3 regions of the Pseudarthrobacter sp. NPDC055928 genome follow, and region 1 is predicted to be linked to each of the others. Evidence: riboswitches for the same ligand, from Rfam matches in the RefSeq annotation. Region 1 holds a riboswitch; each other region holds the start of a gene.
The links. A riboswitch is a leader RNA that binds a small molecule or an ion and turns the genes downstream of it on or off. The one in region 1 is predicted to bind S-adenosylmethionine.
Positions count from the first base shown of each region.

Region 1 (4,944 bases):
ACTCCGCCGGTCCCCCGTGGTCGCTGGCGACTTCGTTTCATTGGTGGGAGATGTCTCCGGGGAACCGGACACGCTGGCCCGGCTGGTCCGGATCCAGGACCGCAGGACGCTCCTGCGGCGCAGCGCCGATGATACCGACCCCGTTGAACGGGCAGTCGTGGCCAACGCCGACCAGCTCGTTGTTGTGGTGGCGGCGGCCAATCCCGAACCACGCACCGGCTTCATTGACCGTGCACTCGTCGCCGCCTACGACGCCGGCATCGAGCCGATCCTGCTGGTCACGAAAGCCGATGTCAAAGACCCTGCCGAACTTCTGTCGAACTACGAGCACCTGGACTTCCCGGTCATCATCAGCCGGACGGCCGACGCCGCTGCATCCGGCATCGATGCCCGCTCCGACGACGGGCTCTCGGCGCGCCTCGACAGCGATGCCGTCGCCCAGCTTCGGGCCTACCTCGATGGCAAGGTCACGGTGATGCTGGGGCACTCAGGCGTAGGCAAGTCCACCATGGTGAACGCCCTGACCGGAGCCGAGCGAGCCACTGGCGGAGTCAACGCCGTGACAGGCCGCGGACGCCACACGTCCTCCTCGGCCCTGGCCCTTAAGCTGGCCGACGCCCCTGCTGGAAGCTGGATCATCGACACCCCCGGCATCCGGTCTTTCGGACTGGCGCATGTCGACGCAGACCGCATCCTCCGCTCCTTTCCGGACCTGGAACCGGGCACGGATGCGTGCGAGCGCGGCTGCAAACACAATGCCAGCGCAGTCAATTGCGGCCTGGACTCCTGGGTTGCCGAAGGCCATGCGGGCCCAACCGGACCTGCCAGGCTCGCGTCCCTCCGTCGCCTGCTCGGCACCGATCCCCGCATGGAGGGGCAGGAAACCAAGGAATTGGGCAGCGTCAACTGACCCGCCCGGCCGGCTGGGACCAGCGCCCAGGCTGTTCAGGACGCCGCCCGAAGCCGGGGTCCCCAACCACACGGCGCTTTGACGGTAGTTTGGAACCATGATCCAACCCGCTTCGAGCTACAACGATGACCTGCGCCTGGCCCACGTGCTGGCCGATTCCGTGGACGACCAGACCATGAGCCGCTTCAAGGCACTGGACCTCCACGTCGAGACCAAGCCGGACCTGACCCCGGTCACTGATGCCGATAAGGCCGCCGAAGAAGCCATCCGTGGCCAGCTTTCCCGTTCCCGCCCCCGCGATGCGGTCCTGGGCGAGGAATTCGGCAGTTCAGGCCATGGCTCCCGGCGTTGGATCATCGACCCCATCGACGGCACCAAGAACTTTGTCCGTGGCGTACCGGTGTGGGCAACACTGATTGCGCTTGTGGACGAAGGCGAGCCCGTCGTCGGTGTCGTCAGTGCCCCTGCCCTGGGCAAGCGCTGGTGGGCTGCCAAGGGCGCAGGCGCCTACATGGGCCGATCGCTGGCTGCGGCCACCCGGCTAAAGGTCTCAGACGTGTCGAAACTCTCGGACGCTTCCCTGTCTTACTCCAGCCTGAGCGGCTGGAAGGACCGCGGGAACCTGGATGACTTCCTTGGGCTCACCGAAGACGTCTGGCGCACGCGTGCCTACGGCGACTTCTGGTCCTACTGCATGGTGGCCGAAGGCTCCGTGGACATCGCGTGTGAGCCGGAGCTGAATCTCTACGACATGGCGGCACTGGTCCCGATCGTGGTGGAGGCCGGCGGCCGCTTCACCTCCCTCGAGGGTGAAGACGGTCCGTTTGGCGGCAACGCGCTTGCGACGAACTCCATCCTGCATTCGGAAGTCCTCAAACGGCTCAACCCCGACCTGGACGACCTCCTATAGCAGCCCAAGTGCCGAATTATCAACGGCGGACGCCTCCTGATGGGGGCGTCCGCCGTCGTATCTTCGGATAACCATGGGTATTTCCATCCGCGCGTAACAAAAGCCTTAACATTCGGACGGGCTTCCTGCCCGCCCCGCCCATGTTCTACGCTCTTAACAGGTCACGAGTGCCAGCGCGAAACCCCGGTTTGCTGGCCGGCAACCCTCCATTCGCGGTGGGGTGCCCCGGGTGACGACCAGGCCGGTCCGGAACGGACCCGGCAAGCGCGGATTCCCGGGACAGGGAGTCCCTCTAAAGTGAGGTCTCTGTGACAACAGCCACCGTCTCCCCCAACTCCGCCGTCCGTACCCTGGCCGCAAACGACACCGCAGCCCTGTTCAGCGAACGGCTCGCCGTTGCCGGACGGCCGCTCTCCGCCGTCACCGGCGCCGAAATCCAGGCCCCGCTGATCCAGGGCGGCCACGTGCGTTACGCCAACCTGGACTACGGCGCCTCCGCCCCGGCCCTCTCGGTTGTCTCCGCCTACCTCAACGAGATCCTGCCGTTCTACGCCAGCGTCCACCGCGGCGCCGGCTACGCATCCCAGATCAGCACGTCCGTCTACGAGAACGCCCGGAACATCGTGCGTGACTTCGTGGGAGGCCGGCCCGGTGACTCCGTCATCTTCACCAGGAACACCACGGACTCCCTGAACCTCCTCGCCGGGTGCCTTCCGTCCGCGGACGGCCGCCCCACGGGGGAGGTTTTGTACCTCGACATCGAGCACCACGCCAACCTCCTGCCGTGGCAGGGCGTCCCGCACCGCAGCGTCGTTGCGGCCGACACCGTGGACGGCACCATCGAGGCCCTCGGTGCCGAACTGGAACAGGGCGGAATCAGCCTGCTCGCCGTCACGGGCGCCTCCAACGTCACCGGCGAAATCCTGCCCATCCGTGCCCTCGCCGCCCTTGCCCACCAGCACGGCGCCCGGATCGTCGTCGATGCCGCGCAGCTCGCGCCGCATCGCCGGATCAACATCAGCGCCGACGACGTCGACTACCTCGCTTTCTCGGGCCACAAGCTCTACGCGCCCTTCGGCGCAGGCGTCCTCGTGGGGCGGTCGGACTGGCTCGACGCGGGCACGCCGCATCTTGCCGGCGGCGGCGCAGTGCGGGAGGCCAGGCTCGACGGCGTCAGCTGGGCCACCGGCCCAGCCCGGCACGAGGGCGGTTCGCCCAATGTCCTGGGCGCCGCCACGCTGGCTCGCGCCACCCAGGTCATCGCATCGCTGGATCAGGACCGGTGGCACGCCCACGAGTCGGCTATCCGGTCGTTCCTGGTGGAGGGTCTGCAGAAGATCGAAGGCGTGACGGTACACCAGATCTTCAAGGACACCGATCCGGACACCGACACCATCGGCGTAGTGAACTTCTCGGTCGAAGGCTACGACGCCGGCCTGGTGGCTGCCTACCTGTCAGCAGAACACGGCGTAGGCCTCCGCGACGGCCGGTTCTGTGCCCACCCCCTGCTGAAGCGCCTGGGCCTCCCGTCCGGCTCCCTGCGGGCAAGCTTCGGCGTTGGGTCCCGCCTCGAAGACGCCCAGCGTCTGCTGGCTGGCATCGAGGAACTCCGCCGAACCGGCCTGGGCTGGGACTATGTGGTTGACTCGGGCCGCTGGGTTCCGGCTAACGACACCCGCAAATACCCGGACTGGGCACCCAATACGCCTGGCACGGCAGGCGCTGCCCCCTGCATCGACGACTGACCCGGGTTACCCGGCTCATGCGGTAAATTCGAAGGATACCCAAGGGCATCTGGCGAAGGAGGCTGCACGTGGCACGGGGTGGCCCCAAACTTGACGACGTACGCCGTCAGGAGCTTGGTCAGAGCTTCCAGGACGGAGGCGAACACTACGAACGCGTGCGCCCCGGTTACCCCGGCGATTCGGCCGACTGGCTTATTCCGGCGGGGGCCCGGGATGCCCTGGACGTGGGAGCCGGCACCGGAAAATTCACGGTCCTGCTGCTCGACCGCGGATTGATCGTTTCCGCCGTGGACCCCTCCACAGACATGCTCGACCAGTTGCGGATCCTGCACCCCGGCGTTGCGGCCACTGTGGGCACTGCCGAGGCGACGGGATTCGCGGACTCCTCATTCGACGTCGTCAGCGTGGCGCAGGCATGGCACTGGTGCGATCCACTGGCCGCCAGTACGGAGCTTTCACGGGTTCTCCGCGCCGGCGGAAGGTTGGGGCTGATCTGGAACCAGTTGGACACTTCAGTCCCTTGGGTTCACCGGCTTTCCCGCATCATGCACGCCGGGGATGTCTACCGGCCGCACTTCCAGCCGCCCTTGGGACCGGAGTTCGTGGAGCTGGAAAGCCATGTCACCCGCTGGGAAGACGCGCTCACCACGACAGAGATCATGGAGCTTGCCAAGTCGCGGAGCTACTACCTCCGTTCCGGCGATACCACCCGCGCCAAGGTCCTCGCGAACCTGGACTGGTACCTCCACGACCATCTGGGACACTCCCCCGGCGCGGGCCTGGGACTGCCCTACCTCACCCTGACATGGCGGGCCGCAAAAGCGTGACGCCCTCCGCGCAACGGGTAGGCTTGGTGTCGTGAAGACCAGCGCGCCCTCCTCCTCCATCGAGGACTACGTCAAGGTCATCTACTCCTTCACGGAGTGGCAGGACAAACCCATTACCTCCTCCCAACTTGCGCAACGGCTGGGTGTGGCAAACTCCTCCGTGTCCGAGATGGTCCGCAAGCTCAAGGACCAGGGCCTGGTGGACCACAAGCCGTACAGCGCAATCACCCTCACCGACGCCGGCGTGCGGCTTGCGCTCTCCATGGTCAGGCGGCACCGGCTGATCGAAACCTATCTGGTCCAACAACTTGGCTACAGCTGGGATGAGGTCCATGATGAGGCCGAGCATCTCGAACACGCCGTCTCGGACACATTTATTGAGCGGATGGCGGCGAAACTGGGAAATCCACTTCGGGATCCCCACGGCGACCCCATCCCCGGCGCCGATGGCACGGTCCGGATGCCACACGCCCACCTGATGAATGAATTGGATCAGGGACACACCGGCCGGATCACTCGAATCAGCGATGAGAACCCTGACTTACTCCGGTA
Region 1 covers NZ_JBHJZH010000002.1:211,506-216,449, forward strand. The annotation lists gene ACFC25_RS04080 (ribosome small subunit-dependent GTPase A) at 1-910, shown strand, start outside; gene hisN (histidinol-phosphatase) at 1,008-1,820, shown strand; SAM riboswitch class IV at 1,980-2,093, shown strand; gene ACFC25_RS04090 (aminotransferase class V-fold PLP-dependent enzyme) at 2,129-3,565, shown strand; gene ACFC25_RS04095 (class I SAM-dependent methyltransferase) at 3,634-4,392, shown strand; gene ACFC25_RS04100 (metal-dependent transcriptional regulator) at 4,424-4,944, shown strand, end outside.

Region 2 (4,944 bases), on a different contig from region 1:
CGTGCCCTCCCGATCTACCAGACGACGTCGTTCGTCTTCCCGAGTGCCGAAAGCGCCGCCAACCGCTTCGCGCTCGCAGAATTGGCACCGATCTATACGCGGATCGGCAACCCCACCCAGGACGCCGTGGAGCAACGGATCGCCAGCCTGGAAGGCGGGTTGGCTGCCCTCCTGTTGAGCTCGGGGCAGGCGGCCGAAACCTTCGCCATCCTCAATATCGCCGAAGCCGGGGACCATGTGGTGGCAAGCCCCAGCCTTTATGGCGGCACGTACAACCTGCTGGGGTACACGCTGAAGAAGTTCGGCATCTCGGTGACGTTCGTGGAGGACCCGGATAACCTGGACCAGTGGCGCGAGGCCGTCCGCCCGAACACCAAACTGTTCTTTGCCGAGGTCGTGTCCAACCCGCGCCAGGATGTCCTCGATATCGAAGGGGTGTCCCGGACCGCCCACGAGGCCGGCGTTCCGTTGGTGGTGGACAATACGCTCTCCACGCCGTACCTCATACGCCCGCTGGAGTGGGGCGCCGATATTGTGGTCCACTCGGCCACCAAATACCTTGGCGGACACGGATCGGCGATCGCGGGGGTGATCGTGGACTCCGGCAACTTCGACTTCGGTCAAGACCCGGATAGGTTCCCTGGTTTCAACACCCCGGATCCCACCTACAACGGGCTGGTCTATGCCCGTGACCTTGGCGCCGGCGGCGCCTTGGGCGCCAACCTGTCCTACATCCTCAAAGCCCGCGTCCAGCTCCTCCGAGACCTCGGCTCCGCAGTATCGCCCTTCAACGCCTTCCTCATCGCCCAGGGCCTGGAGACGCTGAGCTTGCGGGTGGAGCGGCACGTTGAGAACGCCGTTGCGGTGGCGCAGTGGCTGGAAGCCCGTGACGACGTCGAGTCGGTAGCGTACGCGGGGCTGCCTTCGAGCCCCTGGTACGAGCGCGGACGCAAGTACGGCCCCAAGGGCACAGGAGCCGTGGTGGCCTTCAACCTGGCCGGCGGGGCCGAGGCGGGCAAGCGGTTTGTGGACGCCTTGGAGCTCCACAGCCATGTGGCGAACATCGGCGACGTCAGGTCCCTGGTCATCCACCCTGCGTCCACCACCCATAGCCAGCTCTCCCCGGAGCAGCAGGCAATTGCGGGCGTTACGCCGGGGCTGGTCCGCCTCTCCGTGGGCATCGAACACATCGATGACATCCTGGCGGACCTGGAGGCAGGTTTCCGGGCGGCCAAGGCGGCTCTCTAAGGCGGTTTCAGCGCCGGATTCCCGGCCCCGGGAGTCCGGCGCCCGGCAGGAGAGGCATTGTGGAGTCACAAACCAGTCACACTCTTAGCCAGATCCGGGGCTGGTTTCGTACACTCGGAGAAGGTCATGAGTGCCAGCGACAGCCCCGGCTTGCTGGCCGGCAACCCTCCTTTCGCGGCGGGGTGCCCCGGGTGAAGACCTGGCCTGCCGGTCATTCGACGGCGGGCAAGCGCGTAGAAAAGGTCTCCACATGACGATTACCGTCTCCCGTACCGCAGTACCCGAAAACGGCGTGGTCCGTTACGCCAGCATCGGCGGCCTTGAATTGGAAGCGGGCGGATACCTGCCCGAGGTCACGCTCGCCTATGAAACGTGGGGAACGCTCAATGAGGACGGCTCCAACGCCGTCCTCATTGAGCACGCCCTGACCGGCAGCACGCACGTGACACGCGGTGACAGCGACGAGCCGGGCTGGTGGGAGCAACTTGCCGGTCCAGGCGCGCCGGTGGACACGGACAGGTTCTTTGTGGTGTCCATCAACATTGTGGGCGGCTGCTACGGTTCCACCGGGCCGTCCTCGCCTGCTCCCGACGGCCGGCCCTGGGGTTCCCGCTTTCCGCTGGTGACCCTCCGTGACAGCACCGCCGCCGAGGCCCGGTTGGCGGACCAGCTGGGCATTCGGAGCTGGTACGCGGTGCTGGGCGGTTCCATGGGCGGTGCCCGTGCCTTGGAGTGGGCGCTCATTTACCCCGAACGGGTGGAGCGTTGCGCCGTGATCTCGATCGGTGCCGCCAGCACCGCCGAGCAGATCGCCTTTGCGCAGGCCCAGACGCTCGCCATCCGCCAGGACGCCAACTTCAACGGTGGCGACTACTATGGAGGGCCTTTCCCGGAGGACGGGCTGGCCCTGGCGCGGCGGATCGCCCACATCACCTATCGATCAGCCCAGGAGTTCGATGGGCGGTTCGGGCGGACGGCCCAGACTCCCGAAACGCCGCTGCGGGCAGCCGCGCTGGGGGACCGTGGGCGCTACCAGGTGGAGAGTTACCTTGACCACCAGGGCAGCAAGCTTGTCCGCCGCTTTGATGCCAACAGCTACATCGCCATCACCGAGGCCCTCATGAGCCACGACGTCTGCCGGGGGAGGGGAACCCTCAACGAAACCCTGGCGAGGGCGTCCGCAAAGTTCTTTGTTGCCGCGGTGGACTCGGACCGGCTTTACTTCCCGTCGCAGTCGCAGGAGCTCGCTGCCGCGCTTCCGGGAGCCGTGGATGTCCACGTTATCGAAGCGCCCATTGGCCACGACGGCTTCCTGACGGAGATCGGCCAGCTGGGGAGCCAACTCCGGAAGAATTTCCTGGTCTGACCGGGCGCCTCACGGCGCCACGAACGTTCCGGAAGCCTAGGAAGCCGGCTGGTCAGCCGTCCATGATTTCGGAGCGCCGCTTCATGTATTCGTCCACGGCCATCTCGCCGTTGCTGTACTGCTGGTCCAGTTCCGCGAGTTTGCGGGCCCGGTAGCCTTGGGGGGCCGACGGCGGCGGGGGAGTTGCAGGGGCGGCAGGCTTTTGGGGTGCCTCCGCTGCCTGTCCCGGCACAGGCTGGCCGTAGGGCGGGAACTGCTGGTCTGCGGGCGGCACTGGCATCATGGGCGGCAGCGGCTGGCTGGGCGGCAGGGGCTGCGGGCCGTTGATCTGGCGGAATCCGCCGCTCATGTAATCCTGCTGCGTGTAGCCGTCCCGCGGCTGGCGGCTCTGGGGCCCGGGGAACTGGCCCCCGCCCGGAAACTGGTCGGGGTAACGCCCGGAAAAGCTCTGGTCCTGGTTCCGCTTGTTGACGGATTTCCGGTACATCCGCATCGCCATCGGAATCAGGAACGACAAAATGATGATCCAGAAGAACAAGCTGTTCACGGTGTAACGCCTCTCATGTGTGTCCTTCCAGCTTAGCCCCGGACGGCACCCGGACCGCGGGGATGCCCAGGAAAGCCGCATACCTGTCCACGGCGTCGCCGATGGCAACGTCCAGCGCAGAGCCTGGTGCCGGATCGGTGGAGGCGAACAGCCGGATATCCAGTTCGCAGCGGCCCGAAAGCAGTGTGTGCCGCCAGGAGCCCGCCATCCGACCGTCCAGCAGCACCACGTGCATCAGGGCACCGTCGACAGGAAGCGCCGGGGCGGAGCCGCCCAGGTAGTGCCTTGTTGCGGAGTAGCCCATCACATATTCGTCGTAGCACTGGATGAGGTCGATCCGAGGTCCGCTGGGCTGGCTGCCGGTCTCGTCACCGGAGCCGCCAGGCCCGGCATTGTGATAGAACACCACGCCGTCAATCGCCGTTGTGCCGAGGGCCCCGGGATCCCGGTCCAGGGCAAGAAGCACGCCCTGCCGGACATCGGCCATCGTGAGCCCCGACCAGTCGGCGCAATCTTTGACCGTCGCGGGGCCGCGGCTCGTGAAATACCGCACGGCGAGTTCGGCCAGCGCGTTTTCCCGGGTGGGAACTTTCACAGGTCCCGCCGGGACCCGCTCGTCAAAGTGGGCGTAGGTCTGCTTCAGAGCACCGCCCCGGCTCCGCACCGGCGAACCACTCACCAGCACGCCGCTGATTTCGGCGTGCATGATCAGGTAGGCGAGTTCCAGTCCTTTTCCCGCGTAGCCGGCAGACTGAAGAGTGGCCGCGAGCTGTTCCCGGGTCTTGTGGTTTCCGCCGGCGACGGCCCTGGCCAGCACCTCCCCGCTCCGGGCGGCCACGGCGGCGTCGATGCCGGTGCGGCGGTACATGCCTGCATTGCCTTGGTGGAGCCGGGGCGCGGACAATGCCAGCAGCCACCGCAGATCGTCCCGGTGGACGAAATGCCAGGTGGGCCGGAGGATATGCGTGCGCAGGATCCGGCCGTCTGCTACGGCCTCCTCGACGTCCGCGGCCGTGGCGGCTGGTCCTCCATCGGTGGAACGGTCCAGGTCCCCGAAGGTGTGCTGCGAGGCGCGCTGCGCCAGGCTCCAGCGGGCGTAGGGAAATTCCTGTGCCTGCACGGCCAGCAGCTTGCGCAGGGCAGCCTCGGGAGATTCCGCGGCCGATCCCCGGAGCATCTGGGACCGGAGACGCAGCCGCACCACCGTATCCGGTTCCATGGCCATCCCCCGTTGCACCCTGCCGGCCCCGGGCCGTTCCGCCGCTAGTGCCGGCCCGCGTCGGTGGAACCGAGCGGACCTTCACCGGATCCCAAGGGGACGCCCGGACCGAACACGGGTCCCGGCGTCGGGCGCTTAGCGGTGATCCCATCGCCGGAGGAACGGTGACGGAGCCTCCGCACTACCCACGGCACAAAGTATTCGCGTGCCCACACAAGGTCCCCGGTGCGGGCCTCACGCCAGGTGCGGGGTGGCAGCGGCTTGGGCTGCAGCGGCTCCAGTGTATGGCTGACGTTGAGTGCGTCCAGGACCATGGCCGCGATGGTGTGGTGTCCCAGAGGAGAGAAGTGCAGCCGGTCCTCGTCCCACATCTGCGGGTCGCTGAGCTGCCGCAGGGACCACATGTCGGCGATGATGGCGTCATGCCGGGCCGCGACGGTCCGCAGGTTCTCGTTATAGATGGCCACCTTGCTGCGGACCCGGCCCAGGACTGACGACCCGGTGTCCGGGCCGTTGAAGAGCACCACCGTGGCTCCGCCCATGCCCAATATCTGCACCACAGAA
Region 2 covers NZ_JBHJZH010000011.1:126,465-131,408, reverse strand. The annotation lists gene ACFC25_RS14755 (bifunctional o-acetylhomoserine/o-acetylserine sulfhydrylase) at 1-1,248, shown strand, start outside; SAM riboswitch class IV at 1,371-1,486, shown strand; gene ACFC25_RS14750 (homoserine O-acetyltransferase) at 1,499-2,614, shown strand; gene ACFC25_RS14745 (hypothetical protein) at 2,667-3,161, opposite strand; gene ACFC25_RS14740 (winged helix DNA-binding domain-containing protein) at 3,175-4,380, opposite strand; gene ACFC25_RS14735 (SGNH/GDSL hydrolase family protein) at 4,425-4,944, opposite strand, start outside.
Region 2: it holds a riboswitch for S-adenosylmethionine, as region 1 does, so the genes downstream of both, ACFC25_RS14750 (homoserine O-acetyltransferase) here and ACFC25_RS04090 (aminotransferase class V-fold PLP-dependent enzyme) in region 1, are expected to answer to the same signal.

Region 3 (4,944 bases), on a different contig from region 1:
CCAGTCCCGGCTATGTCCGGCGATGGTGGCCGGACGGCCCTGACCTCAGGGCCGGCAGCCTTGCCCCGGTGGTGGACTTTGACCGCAAGGACGACCTGCAGGAGGGGTTCTTTCGCAACCTGACCGGAACGGAACTGAACGCACCGCGGCACTATGTGCCGACGTCGGCAGAGTTCGCGCAGGCAATCCGCCTGGGATTGGGGTGGGGGCTGTTGCCGGAGCAGCAGTGCCTGGCCGACATTCGGGGCGCCGCACTCATCGAACTGGCCCCGGCGCACCCTGTCGATGTGGCCTTGTATTGGCAGCGGTGGAAGATCGACTCCCCGGTGCTCAACCAGCTCTCCGACGCAGTCCGGGAGACGGCGTTCCGGCAACTCCGCCAACCCGGGGCCTGACCAGCCGCATCCGCCGTGCCCACAACAGCTGCTGCATTGGGAAAGGTGCCATGCCATACTCAGGCCGTGACGTCGTCGTACTCGTTCCGTGCCGAATTGTGGCTCTACCCGGGAGAAGCCGGATGGCACTTCCTCACCCTCCCGGAGGTCATTGCCGACGACCTCCGCGAGGAAGCGGCCCCGCTCCGGAAGGGCTTCGGCTCGGTCAAAGTCACAGCCGAAATTTCCGGCCACACGTGGCAAACCTCAGTCTTCCCGGACAGCAAGTCCGGCTCCTACCTGCTGCCGGTGAAGAAAGCGATCAGGACTGCGGCCCGCATCACCGCAGGGGACACAGTAGGTGTTAACCTCGAAATCCAGCCAGGGTAGCAGGAACGTAGCGGGGGATCGACTGTTGGTGCCGGCCGAAGCAACCATCCAGACCTCTGACCCGGAAGTGGGACCCGGCCAGTACCTGAAGATCGAGACCACAGCGGTCTACGCCGCCGGAGTCGCTTTGGGGGACCCCGGAGCAGGCGGCCGTTCGGTGGAGTGGCTGGACAAATCTTCGGACCAGCTTTATGTCCCAGCCGACCATGCCTCCGAATGGATCTGGAACCGCGAAGCCCGCATCCCAACGACGTTCTTCACCGAGGAATCCAAAGCAGAGGCCACCAAATACCAGCAATCCCAGTCTGAAAACCCCCACGGCGCGGGAGAACTGCTCCGGGCACCGGGAGGTAACTTCTACGGAGTACCGCGGCTGCTGTTCGCCGGCTTGCCCCTGGAGGAAGGCGTGAAGAATCTGCCCCGCGACCCCCAGGCACTCCTGGACACCATTCGACAGCGAGGCAAACAAGGCAGGCCGGAAGCCGAAACGCTGGAAAGCATCGCCGCCGCCCTGCAGACCGGAGTCGTCCCGGCGGACCTTCGCGCTGCACTGTACAAAGCGGCCGCGCTCATTCCCGGAGTCACCGTCGTAGACAAGGAGGCGAACCTAGACGGCAAGGTAGGCACAGCGATCGGGATCGAGCATCCGGACAGGGAAACGCGGACGGACATCATCATTGATCCCGACACAGGGCTGCTGATCGGAGAACGAGTGGTCACGCTAACAGCTGGCGAGACCTTCCCAGCCGGAACAGCGACCGCTTGGACCTCGGTTGAGACCTCAGTGGTCAATTCCGCCCCGTAAGCAGGCGCCGATCAAATCTGCTTGAGCGCCTGTTCCAGGTCGCGGATGAGGTCGTCCGCGTCCTCAAGGCCCACGGACAGCCGCACCACGCCGTCGCTGAGGCCGATGGCGGCGCGGCCTTCGGGACCCATGGCACGGTGGGTGGTGGTGGCCGGGTGCGTGATGAGGGACTTGGCATCGCCCAGGTTGTTGGAGATGTCGATGATCCGCAGCGCGTCCAGCAGCGCAAAGGCGGCGTCCTTGCCGGAGCGGCCGTCCGTCGTCGCGAGCTCCAGGGTGAGGACGGTCCCGCCGGCCTTCATCTGCTTGGCCGCGAGCTCGTACTGCGGGTGCGATTTCAGCATGGGGTACTTGACCCAGCTGACGGCAGGCTGCTGTTCGAGCCATTCGGCCAGCCGCAGCGCCGTGGCTGAGGAATGGTTCACGCGCAGGGCCATGGTTTCCAAGCCCTTGGTAAGTACCCAGGCGTTGAAGGCGGACAGCGACGGGCCGGTGTGCCGCATGAGCTGCTTGACCGGCCCGTCGATGAATTCCTTGGTGCCCAGGATGGCGCCGCCCATGACCCGGCCCTGGCCGTCGATGTGCTTGGTGCCCGAGTACACAATCACGTCCGCGCCGAGCTGGCCGCAGCGCTGCAGCAGGGGTGTGGCAAAGACGTTGTCGACGACGACGGTAGCGCCGGCGGCGTGCGCCAGTTCGCTGACCGCGGCGATGTCCACGATTTCCTGCATCGGGTTGGACGGCGATTCGAAGAACACTGCCGTGGTGGGCTCCGACAGGGCCGCACGCCACTGCTCCAGGTCCGGTCCGTCGACGAACACCGTCTCAACACCCCAGCGGGGCAGGATCTCGTTCAGGATCACAAAGCAGGAGCCGAACAGTGAGCGGGCTGCCACTACGCGGTCGCCAGCGGCTAGCAGGGCACCCAGGGCGGTGAACACGGCGGACATTCCCGACGCCGTCGCGAAGCACGCTTCAGTGCCTTCGAGCAGGCGGAGCCGTTCCTGGAAGGTGGCCACGGACGGGTTGCCGTAGCGGGAGTAGACAAAGCGCTCGTCCTCGCCGGTGAAGGCGCGCTCCGCTGCGGCGGCGGACTCGTAGACGAATCCGGAGTTCAGGAACACCGGTTCGGTGGTTTCCTGGAAGTTGGTGCGGTCCAGCCCGCCGCGGACGGCCTGGGTGTCAGGGCTCCAGCCGGCGGCATCTTCGTTGAAGGTCACTTAGTTCTTTCCCAGGTTGGTTGGCAAGCCGCGGTTCTTCCAGCCGTTGACGGTGCGCTCGCCGTAGCGGTCCGGTTCGCCTTCGAAGCCCTCCAGGACGTTGTAGGAGGTGAAGCCGGCTTGGGTTGCGGCGATGGCAGCGGAGATGGAGCGCTGGCCTGAGCGGCAGATGAACAGGAGTTCGGTGCCGGTGTCCTCCGGCGCCTGCTGCCTCAGGTCGGTGAGGAACTCGGGGTTGGGAATGCCGCCGGGGAACGTCCACTGGATGAACAGGGGGTCGTTGTCGGTTGCCTTGGTGTCAGGGATGCCGATGTGCGCCCACTCACCCTCGGTGCGGACATCCACCAGGATGGCGCCCTGCTCCAGCTTGGTCCAGGCTTCCTGCGGGGTGAGGTCTCCGGCGTAGCTCACGCGTGGCCCTCGCCTTCGAACTCAAGGTCTTCCACAGCGGTGGCGACGGCGGCGTCCGCACTGGCGATGGCGGCCGGGAGGATGAGTGCCTGCGCCACAATCACCTGGCCGCCGTTGGACGTGGCAGCCGGGCTGCCATGCAGGACATAGCCTTCGGCCAGGGCGGTGGAAATCCGCTCACAGAAATTACGGTCGTCCGGGCCTGTGATGAGCCGGTACGACAGTTTTTCTTCAGGGGCAGGTGCGTCAGACACGACGGATCTCCTTCTCTCACGCTTGCAACTCGAATGTCGATATGCCGAGTATTCACCTGAGGCACCCCGCCGCGAAAGGGAGGGTTGCCGACCGGCCAGTCAGGGCTTGGCGCCGGTTCTCATTACTCCTCAAAAACGTAACACTTGGCCCGCCTGGCCGCACCGCCGCCGTCGTCATGTTCCGTAACCAACACGTGCTTCCGCGGCCGTCACGCGGACGGGACAATCAGTCCATGGGGAAATCTGGGCGGGGACTGGCTGTATTCGCGCGTTTGAGGACTGCCGCTGCATTCCTCGTACTGGCCACGGTGGCCACGGGGTTGAGTGGGTGCCGGGACGTCTTCGCGCCGCCGCCCTGCATGCCGCCCGCGTACACAGTCACGCCGTCGGAAGCCAAACCCGGTGAGCAGGTTACGGTCAGCGCGCAGGACACCAACTGCGATGCCCGCTACGGGCAAAACGCGCAGGTCCAGGTGACGGTGCGGGACGCCTTTGGATCGCTGATGCTGGAGGAACTCGCACCCATGAGCGACGACGGCGCGTTTACTTTCGTGTTCACCGTCCCGCCGGGCGCGGCTCCCGGCAAGGCGGCAGTGGGGGCGCACCCGTACAACCTGGATTGGTGCGACGACACCGGGGTTAACAACCGGGCCGGCGCGGGGCCCAGGACGCTTGTCCTGGTCTCGTGTGCCGAGCGCCTGGTGCCGTTGCTAATACTGGCGGGTACCGGGGCCTGAGCAGCGGCGACGCCCGTGGGGACGGGCGTCAGGCCCTGAGGATGAGGGCCTCGCCCTGGCCGCCGCCGCCGCACAAGGCCACGACGCCGATGCCGCCGCCGCGCCGTTTCAGCGCCAGGGCCTGGTGCAGGACCAGCCGTGCCCCCGAGGCGCCGACGGGGTGGCCCAGCGCGATCGCCCCGCCCTCGGCGTTGATCTTCTCCGCAGAAATGCCAAGGTCCTGGGCTGACTGGATGATCACCGAGGCGAACGCTTCGTTGATTTCCACCAAGTCCAGGTCCTCCACCGAAATCCCTTCTGCGCGGAGTGCTCTTTCGATGGCGCGCGACGGCTGGGAATGCAAAGAGCCGTCCGGCCCGGCTGTCTGCCCGTGGGCGCCGATCTCGGCAATCCAGGTGAGCCCCGCCCGTTCGGCGGCCGCCTTGCTGGCCACCACGACGGCGGCCGCGCCGTCGGAGAGGGGAGAGGCGGAACCTGCGGTGATGGTGGCTGAGTCGGCCGTGGAGAAGGCGGGCTTAAGCGCCGCCAGGGCCTCCGCCGTCGTGCCCGGCCGGATCCCCTCATCGGCATCGACGGTGACGGCAGGGCCGCGGCGCTGCGGGATATCCAGGGGAACGATCTCTTCGGCGAGCAGTCCTGCATTCCGCGCTGCTTCGGCCCTCTGGTGGGAGCGGGCGGCAACTTCGTCCTGCTCCCCGCGGCTGATGCCGCGCTCGGCATTGCCGGCATCGGTGGCGGCGCCCTGCAGGATTC
Region 3 covers NZ_JBHJZH010000013.1:29,745-34,688, forward strand. The annotation lists gene ACFC25_RS15905 (LysR family transcriptional regulator ArgP) at 1-395, shown strand, start outside; gene ACFC25_RS15910 (DUF1905 domain-containing protein) at 462-764, shown strand; gene ACFC25_RS15915 (hypothetical protein) at 793-1,569, shown strand; gene ACFC25_RS15920 (O-succinylhomoserine sulfhydrylase) at 1,581-2,789, opposite strand; gene ACFC25_RS15925 (rhodanese-like domain-containing protein) at 2,790-3,200, opposite strand; gene ACFC25_RS15930 (DUF1737 domain-containing protein) at 3,197-3,454, opposite strand; SAM riboswitch class IV at 3,468-3,581, opposite strand; gene ACFC25_RS15935 (hypothetical protein) at 3,688-4,191, shown strand; gene ACFC25_RS15940 (acetyl-CoA C-acyltransferase) at 4,220-4,944, opposite strand, start outside.
Region 3: it holds a riboswitch for S-adenosylmethionine, as region 1 does, so the genes downstream of both, ACFC25_RS15930 (DUF1737 domain-containing protein) here and ACFC25_RS04090 (aminotransferase class V-fold PLP-dependent enzyme) in region 1, are expected to answer to the same signal.